DNA from 4 places in the Modestobacter lacusdianchii genome. Region 3 is predicted to be linked to each of the others. Evidence: riboswitches for the same ligand, from Rfam matches in the RefSeq annotation. Region 3 holds a riboswitch; each other region holds the start of a gene.
The links. A riboswitch is a leader RNA that binds a small molecule or an ion and turns the genes downstream of it on or off. The one in region 3 is predicted to bind cyclic di-AMP.
Positions count from the first base shown of each region.

Region 1: another riboswitch for cyclic di-AMP. It lies ahead of ACJTNH_RS18360 (transglycosylase family protein); the one in region 3 lies ahead of ACJTNH_RS11240 (peptidoglycan DD-metalloendopeptidase family protein).
Region 2: another riboswitch for cyclic di-AMP. It lies ahead of ACJTNH_RS14980 (C40 family peptidase); the one in region 3 lies ahead of ACJTNH_RS11240 (peptidoglycan DD-metalloendopeptidase family protein).
Region 4: another riboswitch for cyclic di-AMP. It lies ahead of ACJTNH_RS11980 (M23 family metallopeptidase); the one in region 3 lies ahead of ACJTNH_RS11240 (peptidoglycan DD-metalloendopeptidase family protein).

Region 1 covers NZ_JBJJTJ010000034.1:26,227-30,429, forward strand. Annotated here, with positions in the region: gene ACJTNH_RS18355 (ABC transporter permease) at 1-849, shown strand, start outside; gene ACJTNH_RS18360 (transglycosylase family protein) at 901-1,458, opposite strand; cyclic di-AMP (ydaO/yuaA leader) riboswitch at 1,460-1,631, opposite strand; gene treY (malto-oligosyltrehalose synthase) at 1,921-4,203, opposite strand, start outside.
Region 2 covers NZ_JBJJTJ010000021.1:38,462-42,664, forward strand. Annotated here, with positions in the region: gene ACJTNH_RS14965 (ROK family protein) at 1-366, shown strand, start outside; gene ACJTNH_RS14970 (hypothetical protein) at 507-1,040, shown strand; gene ACJTNH_RS14975 (PKD domain-containing protein) at 1,176-1,808, shown strand; gene ACJTNH_RS14980 (C40 family peptidase) at 1,889-2,410, opposite strand; cyclic di-AMP (ydaO/yuaA leader) riboswitch at 2,444-2,547, opposite strand; gene ACJTNH_RS14985 (HesB/IscA family protein) at 2,936-3,220, opposite strand; gene ACJTNH_RS14990 (helix-turn-helix domain-containing protein) at 3,420-4,203, opposite strand, start outside.
Region 3 covers NZ_JBJJTJ010000012.1:107,633-111,835, forward strand. Annotated here, with positions in the region: gene ACJTNH_RS11235 (TVP38/TMEM64 family protein) at 1-449, shown strand, start outside; gene ACJTNH_RS11240 (peptidoglycan DD-metalloendopeptidase family protein) at 529-1,818, opposite strand; cyclic di-AMP (ydaO/yuaA leader) riboswitch at 1,830-1,984, opposite strand; gene ACJTNH_RS11245 (hypothetical protein) at 2,131-2,565, opposite strand; gene ACJTNH_RS11250 (LysM peptidoglycan-binding domain-containing protein) at 2,591-4,203, opposite strand, start outside.
Region 4 covers NZ_JBJJTJ010000014.1:21,541-25,743, forward strand. Annotated here, with positions in the region: gene ACJTNH_RS11970 (M56 family metallopeptidase) at 1-199, opposite strand, end outside; gene ACJTNH_RS11975 (BlaI/MecI/CopY family transcriptional regulator) at 196-582, opposite strand; gene ACJTNH_RS11980 (M23 family metallopeptidase) at 760-1,923, opposite strand; cyclic di-AMP (ydaO/yuaA leader) riboswitch at 1,993-2,133, opposite strand; gene ccsB (c-type cytochrome biogenesis protein CcsB) at 2,226-3,197, opposite strand; gene lnt (apolipoprotein N-acyltransferase) at 3,187-4,203, opposite strand, start outside.

The sequences.
Region 1 (4,203 bases), on a different contig from region 3:
CGGGTGTCGCCGTCGTACGGGCCGCTGCACCGCATCCAGCCGGTGGAGGGCCGCTGGTTGCGCGCGGGTGACCGGCAGAGCCTGTCGCCGGCGCTGGTGGTCAACCGGGACTTCCTGGGGCTGCTCGGGGTGACCGACCTGAGCGGTCACCCGACCGTGGTCATCGGCGGCCCGCAGCCGGTGCTCGCCACGATCGTCGGGGTGGCCGCCTGGAACGAGGGCTACCCGGCCGCCTACCGGATCGACTCCTCCGCCGGGGACGCCACCGCGTCGGCCGGCGGGGTCGGCTTCTGGTCACCGCCCACCCTGGAGCTGTGGGTGCCCTCCGACCAGGCCGACGCGGTGGTGGCCGCGGTGCGGACCGACCTGGCCCGGTTGCTGCCCGGCGCCGAGGTGCAGGCCAACCGGCAGGACCCGGAGAACCTGGAGGACACGATCGCGAAGCTCCGGCTCGCGGTGCGCGCCGCCGGCCTGGTGGTGCTGTTCCTGGGTGGGCTGGGCGTGCTGAACATCGGTCTGGTCACCGTGCGGCAACGGATCCGGGAGATCGGCGTGCGGCGCAGCTTCGGGGCGACCTCCGCGCGGGTCTTCTCCGCGGTCGTGCTGGAGAGCGTGGTGGCCACGGCCCTGGCCGGGCTGGCCGCGGTGGCCGTGTCCGTGGCGATCGTGCGCAACCTGCCGCTGGAGCGGTGGTTGGCCGGTGGCGTCCCGCTGGCCGACGCCCCCGGCTTCCCGGTCTCCGCCGCGGTCGAGGGGCTGCTCGCCGCCACGGCCGTGGGGGCGCTGGCCGGGCTGGTGCCCGCGCTGATCGCCGTCCGGGTCAAGGTGATCGACGCGATCAGGTTCTGACGCGGGCCCGCGCCCTCCCCACCGCGCACGGTGGGGAGGGCGGGGCGTGCCTCAGAGCGCCAGCTGCTGCCCGACGTAGATCAGGTGCGGGTCGCTGATGGTGCCCTGGTTGGCCGCGTAGAGCGCCCGCCAGCCGCCGGCGACGCCCTGCGCGCTGGCGATGCTGCCGAGGGTGTCACCCGGCTGCACCGTGTAGCTGCCCCCGGACGGGGCCGGTGCGGGGGCCGGTGCCGGATCGGCGACCGCCGTGGTGCCGCCGGTCAGGTACTGCCCGCACACCGGCCAGGCGCCGATGCCCTGGCCGACGAGCACCCGCTCGGCGACGGCGATCTGCTGGGCCGGGGTGGCCAGGTCGGCGCGCGGCGCGAACTCGAGGCCGCCGTAACCCTCCCAGGTGGGCTGGTAGAACTGCAGCCCGCCGTAGTAGCCGTTGCCGGTGTTGATCTGCCAGTTGCCGCTGGACTCGCAGTCGGCGACGCCGCTCCAGTCGTGCTCCCCGGCGGCCGAGGCGGGCGCGGCGAGGACGCCGATCCCGATCGCGGTCGCGCCGGCCAGGACGGCGCCGCCCCGGGTCAGGCGACGGGTCCGGGACGTGTTCGTGTGGGACAAGTGATCCTCCGATCACCGCCTGCGAGGTGAGCTGTCGGGTTCGGGCTGATCGATGCCCGGCCGGTCGTGCAGCGCGCACGGCACGGCTTCACCCCGAGACGCGCGGACGCGTCGGTGGAGAGTGGTTCCCCCGCCCCCGTCCTGGAATGCTCGGGGTCAGGCGACCGGCGGACGGGGTTGGGCGGTCCGGTGCCTCGTACCCGGCCATTCCGGCCCGGGCACGCGACCCATGGTGTGCGAGACCGTCCGGTTCCGCTCGTCCTCTCCGGTGCCGGTCGGGCGTCCGCCCAGGAGCGGTCGCGACAGGCCGGACGCTCGGCGGCTCCCCGTGGGCCGCCACCCACTCAGCGTCACCGCCCCCGGACGCCGAACGGCGGCCGGACCCAAGAGCCCGACCGCCGCTCGGCCCCCTCCCCGGCCCGCCCTGAGCTTGCGACGGGTGGGGAGGAAGGGGGTCCTTCCTCAGTCCCGCACGAGCAGCGCGACCGGCAGCTGGGTGAGCAGGTCGGCCAGCCGGACCCCGGCCCGGTCGGAGACGACCCGGTTGCCGGTGAGCAGGTCCCGCCAGGCACCGGTGCGCGAGCCGACGGTCGTGTCGCCCCAGCCGGTCTCGGCCAGGTGCACCGGCCGGCGGGTCGCCACCGTCACCACCCCGCCGCGGTCGAAGGCGATCACCGAGTCGGCGGCCGGCCCGGTCGCCTCGACCGGCATGTAGCCGGCGTACGCCTCGGGGGAGTCGCGGCGGTGCCGCAGCGTGCGGGAGACCACCAGCAGCTTGGCCGCACCCGTCTCGTCGACCGGCGGGACCCAGCCCTCGTCGAGCCGGCTGAGCAGCTCGCGCCGCAGGTCGTAGTCGACCGGACGGCGGTTGTCCGGGTCGACCAGCGAGAAGTCCCACAGCTCGGTGCCCTGGTAGACGTCCGGGACACCGGCGATGGTCAGCTGCAGCAGCTTCTGGCTCAGCGAGTTGCTGTACCCGAAGGGCGCGACCCGCTGCACGAACGCCTCGATCTCGGCGTGCGTGGTCGCGTCGTCGAAGGCCGCGTCGACCAGCGCGTGCAGCTGGTCCTCGAACTCCTGCACCGGGTTGGTCCAGGTGGTCGAGGTGCCGGCCTCCCGGGCGGCCTTCTCCACGTAGGCGTGCGCCCGCTCCCGGGACAGCGGCCAGGCGCCGACCAGGTTCTGCCACACGAGGTGGGCCAGCTGCCGGTCGGCGAGCGGGTGCCGGCCGAGCCAGCCGCGCACCAGGCCGGCCCACTCGCTGGGCACCTCGGCGAGCACCGCCAGCCGCGCCCGGACGTCCTCGCTGCGCTTGGTGTCGTGCGTCGACAGCGTCGTCATCGACGCCGGACGGCGCTCGGCCCGCTGCTGCTGCGCCTCGTGGAACTCGGCGACCGTGGTGCCGAACCGCGCCGGGTCGCCACCCACCTCGTTGAGCGCGACGAACCGGGCCCACCGGTAGTAGGCGCTGTCCTCCACGCCCTTGGCCATCACCGGGCCGGAGGTCTGCTCGAAGCGGGTGGCCAGCTCGGTGCCGGCCGAGCCGAGCAGCGGGTGCAGCGCGTCGACGGCGTCGGCCAGGTCGGCGCGGCGCTGCTTGACCGCCGCGACCGTCTCGTCCAGGTGCTCGCGGCCGTCAGGCAGGTAGCTGCGGTAGACGGGGAAGCTCGCCAGCAGCTCGGCCAGCCCCTCGCGCACCTGCTCGGCCGGCACGCCCGGCAGCTCGCCGACGATGCGCTGCAGCCGGGCCACCTCCGAGCCGAGCATGCCGTCGGTGACCTCGCGCTTGCAGTCGTGCACCAGCTGCGCGTAGTCGACCTGCCCACCGGCCAGCTCGGTGTCCAGGGCGGTGATCGCCGCCTCGCCGGCCGGGTCGACCAGCACCTCGTCGACCTCGGAGAGCGCGTCGTACCCCGTCGTCCCGGCCGTCTTCCACGACCCGGGCAGCTCCTCGCCGGGCTCGAGGATCTTCTCCACCACGGTCCACCGGTCGCCGGTGGCCTCGGCCAGGGCGTCGAGGTAGCCCTTGGGGTCGGCGAGGCCGTCCGGGTGGTCGATCCGCAGCGCGTCGACCGAGCCGTTCTCGACCAGCTCCACGATCAGCGCGTGGGTGGCCCGGAAGACCTCCGGGTCCTCCACCCGCAGCCCGGCGAGGGTGTTGATCGCGAAGAACCGGCGGTAGTTGAGCTGGTCGTCGGCGCGCCGCCAGTCGACCAGCTCGTAGTGCTGCCGGGCGTGCACCTCCTGCGGCGGCCCGCCCTCGGTGCCCGGGGCGATCGGGAACCGGTTGTCGTAGTACCGGAGCTCGCCGTCGACCACCTCCAGCTCCGACACGTCGTCCGCGCTGCCCAGCACCGGGATGCGCACCTTGCCGCCACCGAAGTCCCAGTCGACGTCGAAGGCGTCGGCGTGCGCGGACTCCCGCCCGTGCTGCAGCAGGTCCCACCACCAGGTCGACTCGGCCGGGTCGCTGACGCCCATGTGGTTGGGCACCAGGTCCAGCACCAGGCCCAGGCCGTGCTCGTGCAGCGCGGCGACCAGCCGGTCGAACCCGGCCCGGCCCCCGCGCGGCTCGTCGATGTGGGCGTGGTCGACGGTGTCGTACCCGTGCGTGCTCCCCGCCGCCGAGCGCAGCAGCGGCGAGGAGTAGGCGTGGGTGACGCCGAGGTCGGCCAGGTACCCGGCCACCGCCGCGGCGTCGTCCAGGGTGAAGTCGGCGGTCACCTGCAGCCGGTAGGTGCTGGC
Region 2 (4,203 bases), on a different contig from region 3:
CTCGCCGAGCGCGGGGTCGCCTCGTCGGGCACCGAGGGGATGCTCGACCTCGCCCGCGACGCGCACCCGCTGACCACCCAGCTGCTGCGCGAGGCGGGAGGCAGCACCGGCACGGTGCTGTCGACGATCCTCAACTTCTTCAACCCGCAGCGGCTGGTCATCGGCGGGCACCTGAGCAGCGCCGAGGCCTTCGTCGCCGGCGTCCGCTCGGCGATCTACGCGCAGTGCCCGCCGATGATCACCGATGGCCTGGAGATCGTGGTGAGCCGGGTCGGTCAGCAGGCCGCCCTGCTCGGCGCCGGCCGGGAGGCCCTCGACCTGGCGTTCTCCCCGGAACAGCTGGCCGCCCGGGCGGGGGCTCGCTGAGCCGGGTGTGACTGCTGTGCCGGGTGGTGTGACGACTCGGCAACGGGCACGCGCCGTGCGCGTTTCGCGACTCGCTGTGCTCCAGTCTGCACCCGAGTGATCACCGGGGAACGTGGTCATCGGGGAACGAGGAGTGCGACATGCGCGGGATCGTCGTGATCGACCAGCCGGTCGAGGACCGGGTCGTGGGCTGGCACGTCAGCGTCGGTGACGGCCTGGAGTCGACGATGGCCGGCGCCTGGGTGCTCCCCGCCGACGACCCGCGGATCTCTCCGCTGCTGACCGGCCGGGTGCTGGTCACCACCGAGGAGGCTGCTGCGCGGTTCGGCCGCGGTGCCGACGTCGGTGCCCTCGCGATGGCGATCGTCGCCGAGACCAGCGCGCTGGACGCCGCCTTCGCCGCGCACCTGGCCGCCCTGCCGTCGTCCCGCCGCAGCCTGGTCGCCCCGCGCTGGCCGCGGATGGCCCTGCGCCCGACCCGGGTCACCGCCGGCGACCCGCTCGCCAGTGGCGCGCTCACCCTGGCCCGCTGGGTCTCCGAGCTGCTGGCCGCCTGGGACCAGATCGAGAAGGAGCGGCTGGCCCGCCCGTTCCTCGTCGCCCGCGGTGGTGCCCGCGCCCGCGCCTTCCCGCCCGGCTGGGGAGCGTCCGCCCCCGTCGCGCTGGCCGCCTGACCGTCGTCCCGCGAGTCACTCGTGCACCCGTCCGACGCAGGCGTCGCGCGACACCGCCGGCCTGACCCGCCGCCGGTCCACTGGTCGGCAGTCTCCCCTGAGCAGCGCCACCGGGCGCTCGAGCAGAGGAGCGGCGTGGCCCAGACACCCACCGGCACGGCACCCACCGGCACGGCGCCCACCGGTGCGCCGGCGCACGACCGCACGCTGGTCTGCGCGGGCACGCTCCTGTCGCTGCTGGTCGTCCTGGTCGCGGTCGCCGGCGGGCTGCCCACAGCGGTCGGCGTGCTCGGCGTGGTCCTCGCCGCCGTCGGCGCGGTCGCGCTGGTGCGCGGCCAGGCCCCCCGCCTGCAGGTCGTCGGCCGGCCGGCCGGCGCGGTCGTGCTGGGTGTCGGTGCGGTGACCCTGGGCGCCGCCGTCGTCCTCTCGGCCGGCAGCCCGGGTGCGGTGGCCGACACCGCGCTGGACGCCGCCCCGGCCACCCCGCAGGCGCAGCAGGCCGCTCCGGTGGCGGCCGCGCCGACGCTGGCGATCACCTGCCCCGGCGGGTTCGGTGCCTCGCCGCTGTTCGGCCACGACGTCACCGCCACCGCGCCGTACTCGGTGACCATCGACTACGGCGACGGCGACGTCTACACCCACGACGACCAGCACCTGTCCGCCGTCTTCTCGCACACGTACGCGGCCGAGGGCAGCTTCGAGGTCACCGCCGTCGTCACCGACGCGACCGGCCAGACCGCCAGCGGAAGCTGCACCTACCGCTGGTGAGGCCCCGCTGGTGCCCCGGCCGCAACCGGGACACCAGCGGTCCTACGAGGGCGGAGATGGCCATCTCCGCCCTCCGGGTGTCAGACCAGCCGGCGGGCGGAGTGGTAGCCCCACATCTGGTCGACGTTCGCGATCTTGACGACGTCGCCGCTGGTCGGTGCGTGCACCATCTGGCCGTTGCCGATGTAGATGCCCACGTGACCGACCGGGTGGTAGAAGAACACCAGGTCACCGGGCTGCAGGGCGGCGCGGTCGACGGGCGTGCCCATCGTCGACTGCATCCGCGACGAGTGCGGCAGCGAGACGCCGGCCGCCGCGAAGGCGTACTGGGTCAGGCCCGAGCAGTCGTAGGAGTTCGGGCCGGCGCCGGCCCACACGTACGGCTTGCCCTGCTGGGCGAGCGCGGTGTCGACGGCCACCTGGGCCGCGACGTTCGGGGCCACGACGGGGGCCACCGGAGCGGCCACCGGCGGCGCGCTGCCGCCGGCCGAGGCCTGCGCGGTCAGCGGGGTGAGCACGACTCCGGCGCCGGCGAACAGGGCGATCAACGCCCGCCGTCCGGCTCGGGGGGAACGGCGGGACGAGCTGTGCATGGTCGTCATGGACGACGTTTCTCCTGGTTCTCCTCGACCGCCTACCGAGTTAGCTGACGGGTTCGGGCGGGGAACTCGCCCGGCGCGACCGTGCTGGCCCGCGCTTCACCCCAGAACTGCGATGGGTCCCCGGCCCGGGCTCACGGCCGCCGTGTCGTGGCGGCCGCCCGGTTCGGCGGTGCCCGCCGGGCTGTCACCAGGAGCGGTGACGGCTCGAACCCGTCGGGCGGGACGACCGTAAGCGGGCTCCCGGTCGCCCGCTGGGGGCCGGATCGGGCCCTGCGAGGCCCGAAACGAGACCGCCCGTTGCCGCCCGCGACACGACTCGCCGGAGCCGACCTGCGGTGCCGTGATCGGCGCTCGCGGGCCCTCCGGCGTGTCGTCCCGGGGGTCAGCGGCCTGGCGATCTGCCGCGCGACGCGCGTGCCTGAACGGTGCGTGAGCGGGTGATGACCGCTGGATGCTCGCCCGGGACGACGACCGCCCCGCACCGGCAGGGCCGGTACGGGGCGGTCGTGGGAGTCGTGCGGGTGGTCAGCCGGGGGAGTCGGTGATCCCGAACTGCACCTTGCCGGACGGGTCCGGGACGGCGTCGAGGGTCTTGTCGCCGAGCAGCGTCGCGGCCTTCGGGTCCAGGAACACCCGGACGCCGTCCTGGTCGACGACCTGGTCGTCCTCGGCCGGCACCGCGGCCAGGCCCAGCGCCAGGGACTCGCCGCTCGGGTCGTCGGCGATGCGCAACCCGCCCTGGTCGGGCAGCTCGGTCTGGTCGAGGATGCCGCGGATCGCGGTGGCCGCCTGCGGGGTCAACGTGAGCATGGGGAGGTTCCTCTCGTGTCGGGGTGCCCCGACCGGCCGCGCGCAGCGCGTCGTCGGGCCGCGCGGCGGCCGGTCAGGGGTGGTACCTCGCCCCTCCAACCTCCCGAAGGCGGCGCGAGTGGGTCAAGCGTGGGCGGAGATCGTCACGAGGTCGCAGCACTCGCGGCGGCCCGGTGCTCGTCGCCCGTGCCGGCCCGGTTCAGCGCCGGAGGTGCTGCTGCCACTCCCGTGGGGTGACGCCGTAGGCCCGCTTGAACCGCCGGCCGAAGTGGCTGGGGTCGACGAAGCCCGTGGCGCGCGCGACCGCGGCGATCGACCGGCGACGGCCGGCGGGCGACGCCAGCTGGGCGCGGGCCAGCTCCAGGCGCTGCCCGATCACCTCCTGCTCCAGGCTCAGGCCGGCGTCGCTGAACACCCGGTAGAGGTGGCGCACCGACACCGCGTGCGCGCCGGCGATCGACTCCGGCGTCAGCTGCGGGTCGGTCAGGTGCTGGCCGATGTGCGCCCGCACCCGGGTCAGCAGCGTCTCCTCGCCCACCGCACCGCTGAGCCGGGCATCGCCGGCGGCCGACACGATCAGCGCCCGCAGCAGCTCGACCGTCGCCGTCCCGAGGGCGGCGGCGCCGGGGTCGCCCGACAGGTCTCCGACGCGGGCGCAGACCTGTTCCAGGTGGGCGCGGACCAGGCCGTGCAGCCGGCTGGCCCGCAACCGTGGTGACGCGCGCCGGACGACGTCCACCGGCAGGGCGAGCTGCTCGTACCGGACCTGGAACGACCGCGAGCCGCCGCCCACCGAGCAGCCGAACGAGTACGGCGCGGTGAGGTCGACCAGCATCAGGTCGCTGCCCCGGACCAGCTGCTCGTGCCCGAGCTGGCTGAACTCGCCGCAGCCCTGGGCCTGGAAGGCCAGCGCGACGACCGCCGGGCTCTCCCGGCGCACGTGGCGCGGTGTGCGGGTCAGGCGGAACGCCGAGGCATCGGTG
Region 3 (4,203 bases):
GCCTGGCGCTCGTTCTTGCTGCTGCCCTGGCTGGCGGGATCGGCGGGTTCGGCGCGAGCCGCTGGCTCGGCCGCAGCCTCGTTCAAAGAGCCTTCCGGCAACGCCTCAACCGGGTCGACGAGGTGCTGAGCCGTCACGGCGTGCTGGCGGTGCTGACGGCTCGCATGCTGCCTGCGCCACCCTTCGCGGTGGTCAGTTATGCCGCCGGCGTCAGCGGGATCGCGCTGGTCCACTTCGCGGTCGGGACGGCTGTTGGCGTCATTCCTGGGTCCGTGCTGTACGTCAGCCTCGGAGCCGCGGCAGGCAGTGCCGACGGCTGGTGGGCTGGACTGCAGGACCGGCCGTGGCTGGCCAGCCTGGCGGGACTCGTCGCCGTGGCCCTCCTCGCGCTCTGGTGGCTGCGCCGTGGGCGGCACAGCCACCAGAGCCATGAGGAACCGGAGACCTGAGGTCGCGCAACGACGGTTCAGCGGCCGCGGCCGCCGAGATCTGGCCTCGACGAGGCGGAAGAGTGGCCGAACCCGGCTGTCAGCCGCAGCTGCCGCCCAGAGGGAGGCCGCGCTGGCTCAGCCACGGGATCGGGTTGGTGCGGTTCTGGTAGAGCCCACCTTGGTGCACTTCGAAGTGGAGGTGCGGACCCGTGGACTGTCCCGTGTTGCCCACCTCGGCGATCTGATCGCCCGCCGACACCTGCTGTCCGGCGGCCACCGAGTAGCTGTTGATGTGGCCGTACACGGTGATGGAGCCGTCAGCGTGCTGCAGGTAGACAGCCAGGCCGAAGCCGGACGCGGGCCCCGCCTGCAGGACCACACCACCCTCCGGCGCGTAGATCGGGGTGCCGATCGGAGCAGCGATGTCCACGCCGTAGTGCATGGTTCCCCAACGGGAGCCGTAGCACGAGGTCACCCGGCCGGTCGTCGGTATGCCGGTGCTCGTGCCGGCGGAGGTCCGCTCGCTTCCGCGGGAGGCCGCTTGTTCGCCCCGTTCGGCCGCTGCGACTGCGGGTTCGCCGGCGTCTGCCTGCTCGGCAGCTGCTGAGGTGGCCGTTTCGCGGGCGAGGGTGGCCACTCGCTCCCGGGCCTGCTGGAGTTGCTGCTCCAGCGCGGCCCTCTCGCCTACGGCGGCGTCGTAGGTCCGCTGGGCGGTGGCGAGTTCGTCCTTGGCGACCCGCTCGGCCTCCGCGGCGGCCTGAGCGGCCGCGTCGCGCGCATCCACGGCCGCCTTGGCGGCCTCGGTCGCTGCCTGCTGCTGGACCTCGACGACCTCGAACTCCTCGAGCTGCTCGGCCCGGGCATCCCCGAGGTACTCCAAGGTCGCGGCCCGGTCGAGCACTTCCTCGGGGCTTGCTGCACCGAAGAACGCCGAGGCAGCGCCATAGGCGTCAGCACCCATGTAGCTCTGCCGGCCCACAGCCGCGACGTCGGTGCGTGCCTGGTCGACCGCAGCCTGTGCGGCATGCAGCTCCGCAACCCGGGTATCGGCCAGCTGCCGGGCGACGGACAGTTCGGCCTGGGCGACCAGGCTCTGGTCGGCGACTGCCTCCGCTTCCACGGTGAGCCGCTGCAGGTTCTCCTCAGCTGCCGCCACGGACTCTTCGATGCCACGCAGCGCGGCATCGGCGGCGGCGAGCTCGGACTGGCTCGCTGTGGCAGCCGGTTCTGCGGGTGCGGCCTGGGCTGCGGGGCCCGCGAGGGCCAGCAGCAGTGCGGCGCTGGTGGCCAAGGCCGGTGCGAGCACCGCGGTGCGCCAGCGGGGGCGCTGCGGGTGAGCCGACTGCGGCTGTGCGAGGTGCCAGATGATGTCGTGCGATGTCGCCAACGCGACGGGCTCCGTTCTCCCTCACCGTCTACCGAGTTAGCTGACGGGTTCGGGCCGGAGACAGCCCTACTCGCGGCGGCACTGTGGCCAGGCGAGATTCACCCCAGGGGATCGATGGGTCCCCGGTCCGCCACCGCGAGCGGTGGTGGTTCGACGGGGTCCGGGCGAGGACCTCAGGACGAGGTCGTGGCTCACACGGACCGGATGGGACGGTACTACGACCTTGGATAGTTGTCACAGGTCGGTAACAGTGGCCAACTACTTCGGCCTGCCGCATCGCTGCTAGCTGCCATCTCTGTTCCAGGCCTGGGCTCAGGAGATGTCGAGCACCGGCAGCAGTTGGACTCTGGCATCGACCACAGCGGTGGCCTCGGCCAGCGCCTGGCGGGCTTCGTTGAGGCTGGTCGTCCTCGGGACCGACGGTTGCGGGGAACTCCGGCTCGTGACGGCGCGGGCAATCAGTGCTGACGTGGCCGGTGAGCACGTGCGGGCCGGTAGTCCTGCCGGTAGCTTGCGAACGGGAGAACCGACGCGCCAGCGGCGGGACGTGCGCGCCCCCGCGCGAGTCCCGACACCCGGCCGGTACGGTTGTTGCAGGCCGAATGCCGGGGTGTCGACGTCGCTGGTGCGGGCATGGATCGCGTCGACGATCTGCTGCTCGATCGCCGCCAGGACGTCGCCATCACTGGCCAGGACGTGCAGCCACCGGGTGCCGCTGGTCGCTGCTTCATCGACGCGGGTGGGCACTCATCTTGAGGCGCGGTCGAGAGCCTCAGGATGCCTTGTTGAGGTACTGCCGCCGGGCGCGGTTGATGGTCTCCGCCGTGCTCATGGGCAGGTCCATCTCATCCTCTCCCTCATGCACCTGCACGATGCGCGCTACGTACGTCTCGGCTTCGGCGCGGTTTCCCTGGTGGTAGCCGACTTCCATCGCGTCGAGCAGTACCTGTTCGTCGTCCGGTGCGACGAGCAGCGCGGTCGCCGAGCCAGTGCGCGCCGCAGCCAGGTCGCCGATGGCAAGCGCGACGGTGACGACCTGGTGGGCGACGTCGCAGATCGCGGCGCTGAGAGTGAAGTCGAGACCGTCCAACCACTCATAGCCTGTGGGACGTTGGGCGAACGGCGGCCCGGACACCAACTCCAAGGCGGCGAGCAAGTCGGGCAGACCGTCGTCGCCGCGTACCTCCGCGCGGGCACGCAGCTGACGGAACAGGTCAGCGTCGACGAGCACGTTGGTCAGTGTGTACCGGCCACGGTGACCAGAGCTGAGGTGCTTGTGCCCGGTGGCGGGGTCGACGCCGAGCCACCCACGCGCGCCGGCGGTGACCCGGTGCACGTACGCGCGGGCGCTGACCGGGTCTGTCTTGCCGCCGCGGGCCGGTTGCAAGGCAGTGGCGGCCTCGTCGGCGGTGGCGCCGTGCGGGCGGGTGGCGAGGTAGGCGACCGTCTCCTCGTAGCGGCGGCGCAGCCCGGACTTGGCCACAGCCGTCTCGTTGCCGTGGGCTCGCAGGGTGACCGGTCCGAGCAACGTCAGCCGCGGCCGGGTGCAGTCGGGTGACCACCAGTCAGCCAGATCGTGATCGAGCTGGGTGAGGTCGTTCTGGATGCGCCGGCGAAGTGCGGCAGGGACAGTCCGCGCCGTCGCCTGCGCAACGTCGCTGGTCGCCAACGGACCGGAGTGACTGGCAGTTGCCTCGAAGGGTGCTGCGGCAGCGGGCTGTTGGTGTGGCGCCGGCAACCGATCGAGGGCCGGTGGCGGGCTGGTTGCCGGAGGGGTCACGCTGTCGCGCAGTGCGCCGGCGGCGTCGGTGTGCACCTGCCATGGGCGGTCGCCGTCGGCGGCAGGGATGGGTTCGTCGCCGGAGTCGCGTTCGAAGGCCAGCAGCGCGGCGATGTCGCGCGCTTGCTGAACTGTCAGCTGCGGCGCCGGCAGGCGAAGATCCAGAGCGGGCACGAGAAGCAGTCCGTCCTCGGTGAGCGTGAGCAGCCACTCGCTTCTCCGCTGCACCGGCTCGGCGCCGAGCACCAGGGCCAGTGCTGTGCGCTGCTGTCGCGACTGCAGGGCAGCGGCGGCTTCGGCCAGTTCGCCGTCATCGCCGATGTCGTGCGGAGCGAGAACGACCTGGGGCATCCAGCCGTCGCCGGTTCCGGCCCGGAGCCGACCGTCCAGCACGTCCACGGTGCCGCTCTCACCGGATTCGTCCAGGCCGATGTGAGAACCGGACTCGACGGGGTGGACCCGGTGCGGCGCCAGGTCGACCAGTTCCCGACCGAAGCCGACAGTGGTGACGGTGAGCAGGTCTGACCAGCTGTTGACGGCCAGTTCGGCTGCCAGGTGCCGGGCGAAGTCATCCCGGCGGTCGACCGTCCCTGCCACGTGGACAG
Region 4 (4,203 bases), on a different contig from region 3:
GTCCACCCGCCAGGGTGGTGATGGGGATCAGCAGGGTCACTCCAGCGAGCACGAACGTGGCGACAGCCGTGAAGGTCAGTGCCTGCCAGGCGAGGATCGCCAGCCGAGGGGCCTGAGCAGTCCATCCTGCATCCACCAGTCGTGGGCCGAGGACTAGGACGGCGACACCGATCGCGGCGAGTGCCAGGCTGGCGCTCACGCTCGGTCTCCTGGCGGGGTCTGCGACTCGGAACGAGCGGCTTCCACGGCGGTGCGCAACTGCGCGACCGCGTCCGGCTGCAGCTCGGCGACGAAGTGCATGAGCACCTCCTGCTGGTCCCCCGATTCGGCGAGGACGTCCTGCAGCAAGGCCGCGGCATGTTCGGCGCGACTACGAACCGGTCGGTACAACCACGCCCGTCCCGACATCTCCCGGGTGAGCTGGCCCTTCTTGTGGAGGTTGTCCATCACCGTCATGACGGTCGTGTAAGCGAGGTTCCGGGAGGAGTTGAGGGCCCCCAGGACGTCGCGCACCGTCGCCGGTTCACCGCGACGCCACAGCTCCGCCATGATCGCCGCTTCCAACTCACCGAACGGGCGCACGCCCCCACCTCTCTTTGCCGTCTCGACGACGCACCGCTGCCGGCCGGACGGTCAGGCGCTCGCCTTCTCGCCCCACCCGGTCCTGTTCCACGGTCAGCCTAGGCAGTCGAGGCTCCTGCGCCCCGAGGATCCGCGCAGGATCCCACCAACGTGCGAGCGCCGGCACTGCTGACCTGGTCAGCCGGAGCACGCTCCGCCCAGGGAGATGCCGCGTGCAGCGAGCCAGGGAGCCGGGTCGTTGCGGTTGGCGTACAGCCCGCCTGTGTGTGCCTCCACGTGCACGTGCGGCCCGGTGGACTGACCACGGTTGCCGACCTCGGCGATCTGCTCGCCGGCGGAGACAGTCTGCCCGGCCGAGACGAACGCCTGGTTGATGTGACCGTAGAGGGTGATCGTCCCGTCCGAGTGCTGGATGTACACCGCCAGGCCGAACCCGTTGGCCGGGCCGGCGTGCAACACGACACCCGAGTCAGGGGCGTAGATAGGCGTGCCGATGGGTGCGGCGATGTCCACGCCGTTGTGGCTCGTGCCCCATCGACTCCCGAAGCAAGAGGTGACCCGTCCCTCGGCCAGCGACCCGGTGCCGGCCGTCGCGGCCGCGCTCGCGACCTCCTGGCGGTCGTCGACGGTGGCTTCAGGGTCATCGTCTCCCTGGAGCGTCAGGAGCTGGACCTGCGCCGTCCGCAGCTGCTCCTCCAGTTCCGCCTTCTGACCTGCCGCGGCGTCATAGCTCACCTGCGCTTGACCGAGCTGGGCCTGAGCAGCGGCTTCGGCCTGCTCGGCCGCCTGGGCAGCGGTGTCGCGGGCGGCGACCGCGTCACGGGCGGCCTGGTCGGCGCGCGCGACCTGGCTCTCGGCATCCTGCAGCGCTCGTAGCCGCTCTGCCCGGTCGTCGCCGATCAGTTCCAGCATGGCTGCACGCTGGAGGAGGTCCTCTGGCCCTCGGGCCTCCAGGAGCGTCACTGCATCACTGAGGGAGTCGGCCCCCATGTAGGTCTCACGCCCGAGGTCGGCCACGTCGTCCTTCGCTGTGGTCGTGGCGACCTGAGCGGCGGCCAGCTCTGCGGCGGTGGTCGCTGCCGCAGCCTGGGCGGTCGTCAGCTCCTGCGCTGCCAGGCGTGACGCCTCACCGGCGGCTTCAGCGAGGACCGTCAGTCGCTGCAGTTCTGTCTCAGCGGCTGCGAGGAGCTGCTCGACTCGGTCGATCTCGGCGCTGGCCGTGTCGAACGTCGACTGAGCAGAGTTCTGTTGGGCGTTGGGGTCGCCGGGTGCTGCGAGCGCAGTCGGCGAGGTGAGCGCCAACTGCGCGGTGACAGCCGCGGCGACGCTCAGCGGCGCCAAGCGTGACAGGGGTCGGGGCTTGGACGGGCGTGGGTTCCGGTGACGCAGGGTCGCCAAGGCGACGGTTCTCCGTTCTTCCTGACTGCCTACCGGGTTAGCTGACGGGTTCGGACGGGAAGCTGCCCTACCTGCGCACGCAGGATTCACCCCAAGAGACGTGGGTCCCCGGTCCACCTCGGCGAGGCCGTGGTGGTTCGGCGTGTCCACCCGAGGTCCTCGGTGCGAGGAGCAGGGCCCGGGTGGACCGGATCGAGACGCTACTACGAAGGAGCTTAGTTGTCACGGTCTCGTAACGAAGCGCCTCACGAGACACCACCGTAGGAGTGGAGACCGGTGGACACGAGGTTCACGAAGAGCAGGTTGAACACCAGGGTGGCCAGCGCCACCAGGTTGGTCCAGGCGGCCGGCCTGCCGCGCCACCCCGAGGTGTTGCGGGCGTGCAGATAGGCGGCGTACAGCGCCCAGGAGATGAAGGCCCACGTCTCCTTGGGATCCCAGCCCCAGAAGCGGCCCCAGGCGCTCTCCGCCCAGATGGCGCCGGCGATCACGGCGAAGGTCCAGACCGGGAAGCCGAAGATCGCTGTCCGATGCGCCACCCGGTCGAGCGTTTCCGCGCTGGGCAGCCTGCCACCCCGGCCTTGCTCGCCACCGCCGGCCGCTGACGCCGACCGTTCGGACCGGGCGGCGACCAGGTAGAGCGCGCTGGCCACACCGCTGACGATGAAGACGCCGAACGAGAGGATGGCGGCTGACACGTGCACCACGAGCCAGTCTGACCTGAGCGCGGCGACCAGCGGTCCGGACTCCGCGTACAGGTGCAAGCCGGTGAGGACCAGTCCGATGACCGTCGGCCCCAGGACGAACACGCCGATCCGCCGCAGGCCCGGCACCCGGATGACCAGGAACAGGTAGGCGAGCACCCCGACCAGAACTGCCGCCGTGGCGAACTCGTACATGTTGCCCCACGGCACACGCCCCGCAGCCGCACTGCGCGTGACGAGCACGCCGGCCTGTGCGAGCGCTCCGACCGCGGTCAGGACGACACCCAGCTGGCCCCACCGCGCAGCCTGGGGTCGCCCGGCTGCGCCACTGGCCGCCGGGAGAGCAGTGGCGCTCGACGCACCGGTGTTCACCGTGGCCAACTGAGGTCGACTTCGCGTCGACGGCCGGCCGAACGCGAGTTCGGCGCAGAAGCCGATGGCGGCGAGGGCATAGATGGCGATCGCCACCCCGAAGAGCGTGTCGGAGAGGTCGGCCAGGGCGTCAGAGGTCACGAGGACCCTCCTCATCGATGGAGTGCTCAGGTGTGGTGCGCGCCCGCCGAGGCCGACGGTCGGTGGCGAGGGCGGCCAGGACGGCAGCACCGGACAGCCCCGCGAGCGCAGCTTCGGGAACGACACCCATTCGGGTCGCCGTGGTCGTCTGGGTCCGCTGCGCCAGTGAGCCGACGAAGACATAGGGCGTGAAGAGCTCGGATCGGTCGACGACCGTCCCGTCGGGTGCAACGACTGCGGAGATGCCACTGGTCGCTGCGACCAGGACGGTGCGCCCGTGCTCGATGGCGCGCAGGCGGCTCATGGCCAGCTGCTGTTCGCTCTCCGCGGTGTACCCGAACGTGGCGTTGTTGGTCTGCACGACCAAGAGGGAGGCGCCGCCGTCCACGACGTCGGAGACGAGCCCGTCGTAGGCGACCTCGAAGCAGATGACGTCCCCGAGGCGCACTCCGCCCACGTCCAGGACCCCCGGCTCGGTACCGGGCAGGAAGTCGCGTCGCAGCAGATCGACCTGCTCGCTGAACAACCGGAAGAACGACCGGGCGGGCATGTACTCACCGAAGGGCACCGGATGTCGTTTGGCGTAACGCTCGCCAGGCCCGGTGACCGGGTCCCAGACGATGCCCGCATTGGTCAGGTACCGACCAGGCCCGTCCAGGACGGCACCGATCAGGATGGGCGCGTCGATCGCGCGGACCGCCCGGTCGATGGCCGCCGCTGCATCCGGGTTCTGGTACGGGTCGATGTCCGAGGAGTTCTCGGGCCAGATCACGACGTCGGGTCGCGGGGTGCCGCCACCGTCGACCCGCTCCGCCAGTTCGAGGGTCTGCTGGACGTGGTTGTCGAGGACCGCTCTGCGCTGGGCGTTGAAGTCGAGGCCGGATCGAGGGACGTTCCCCTGGACGACCGCGACAGTGGTCGGCTCGCCCCCCTCCGACAGCTGGCTCCCGGGCAGAGGCAGCCACGCCAGCAATCCGAGGGCCGGGACGACGGCCGCGGCAGCGCA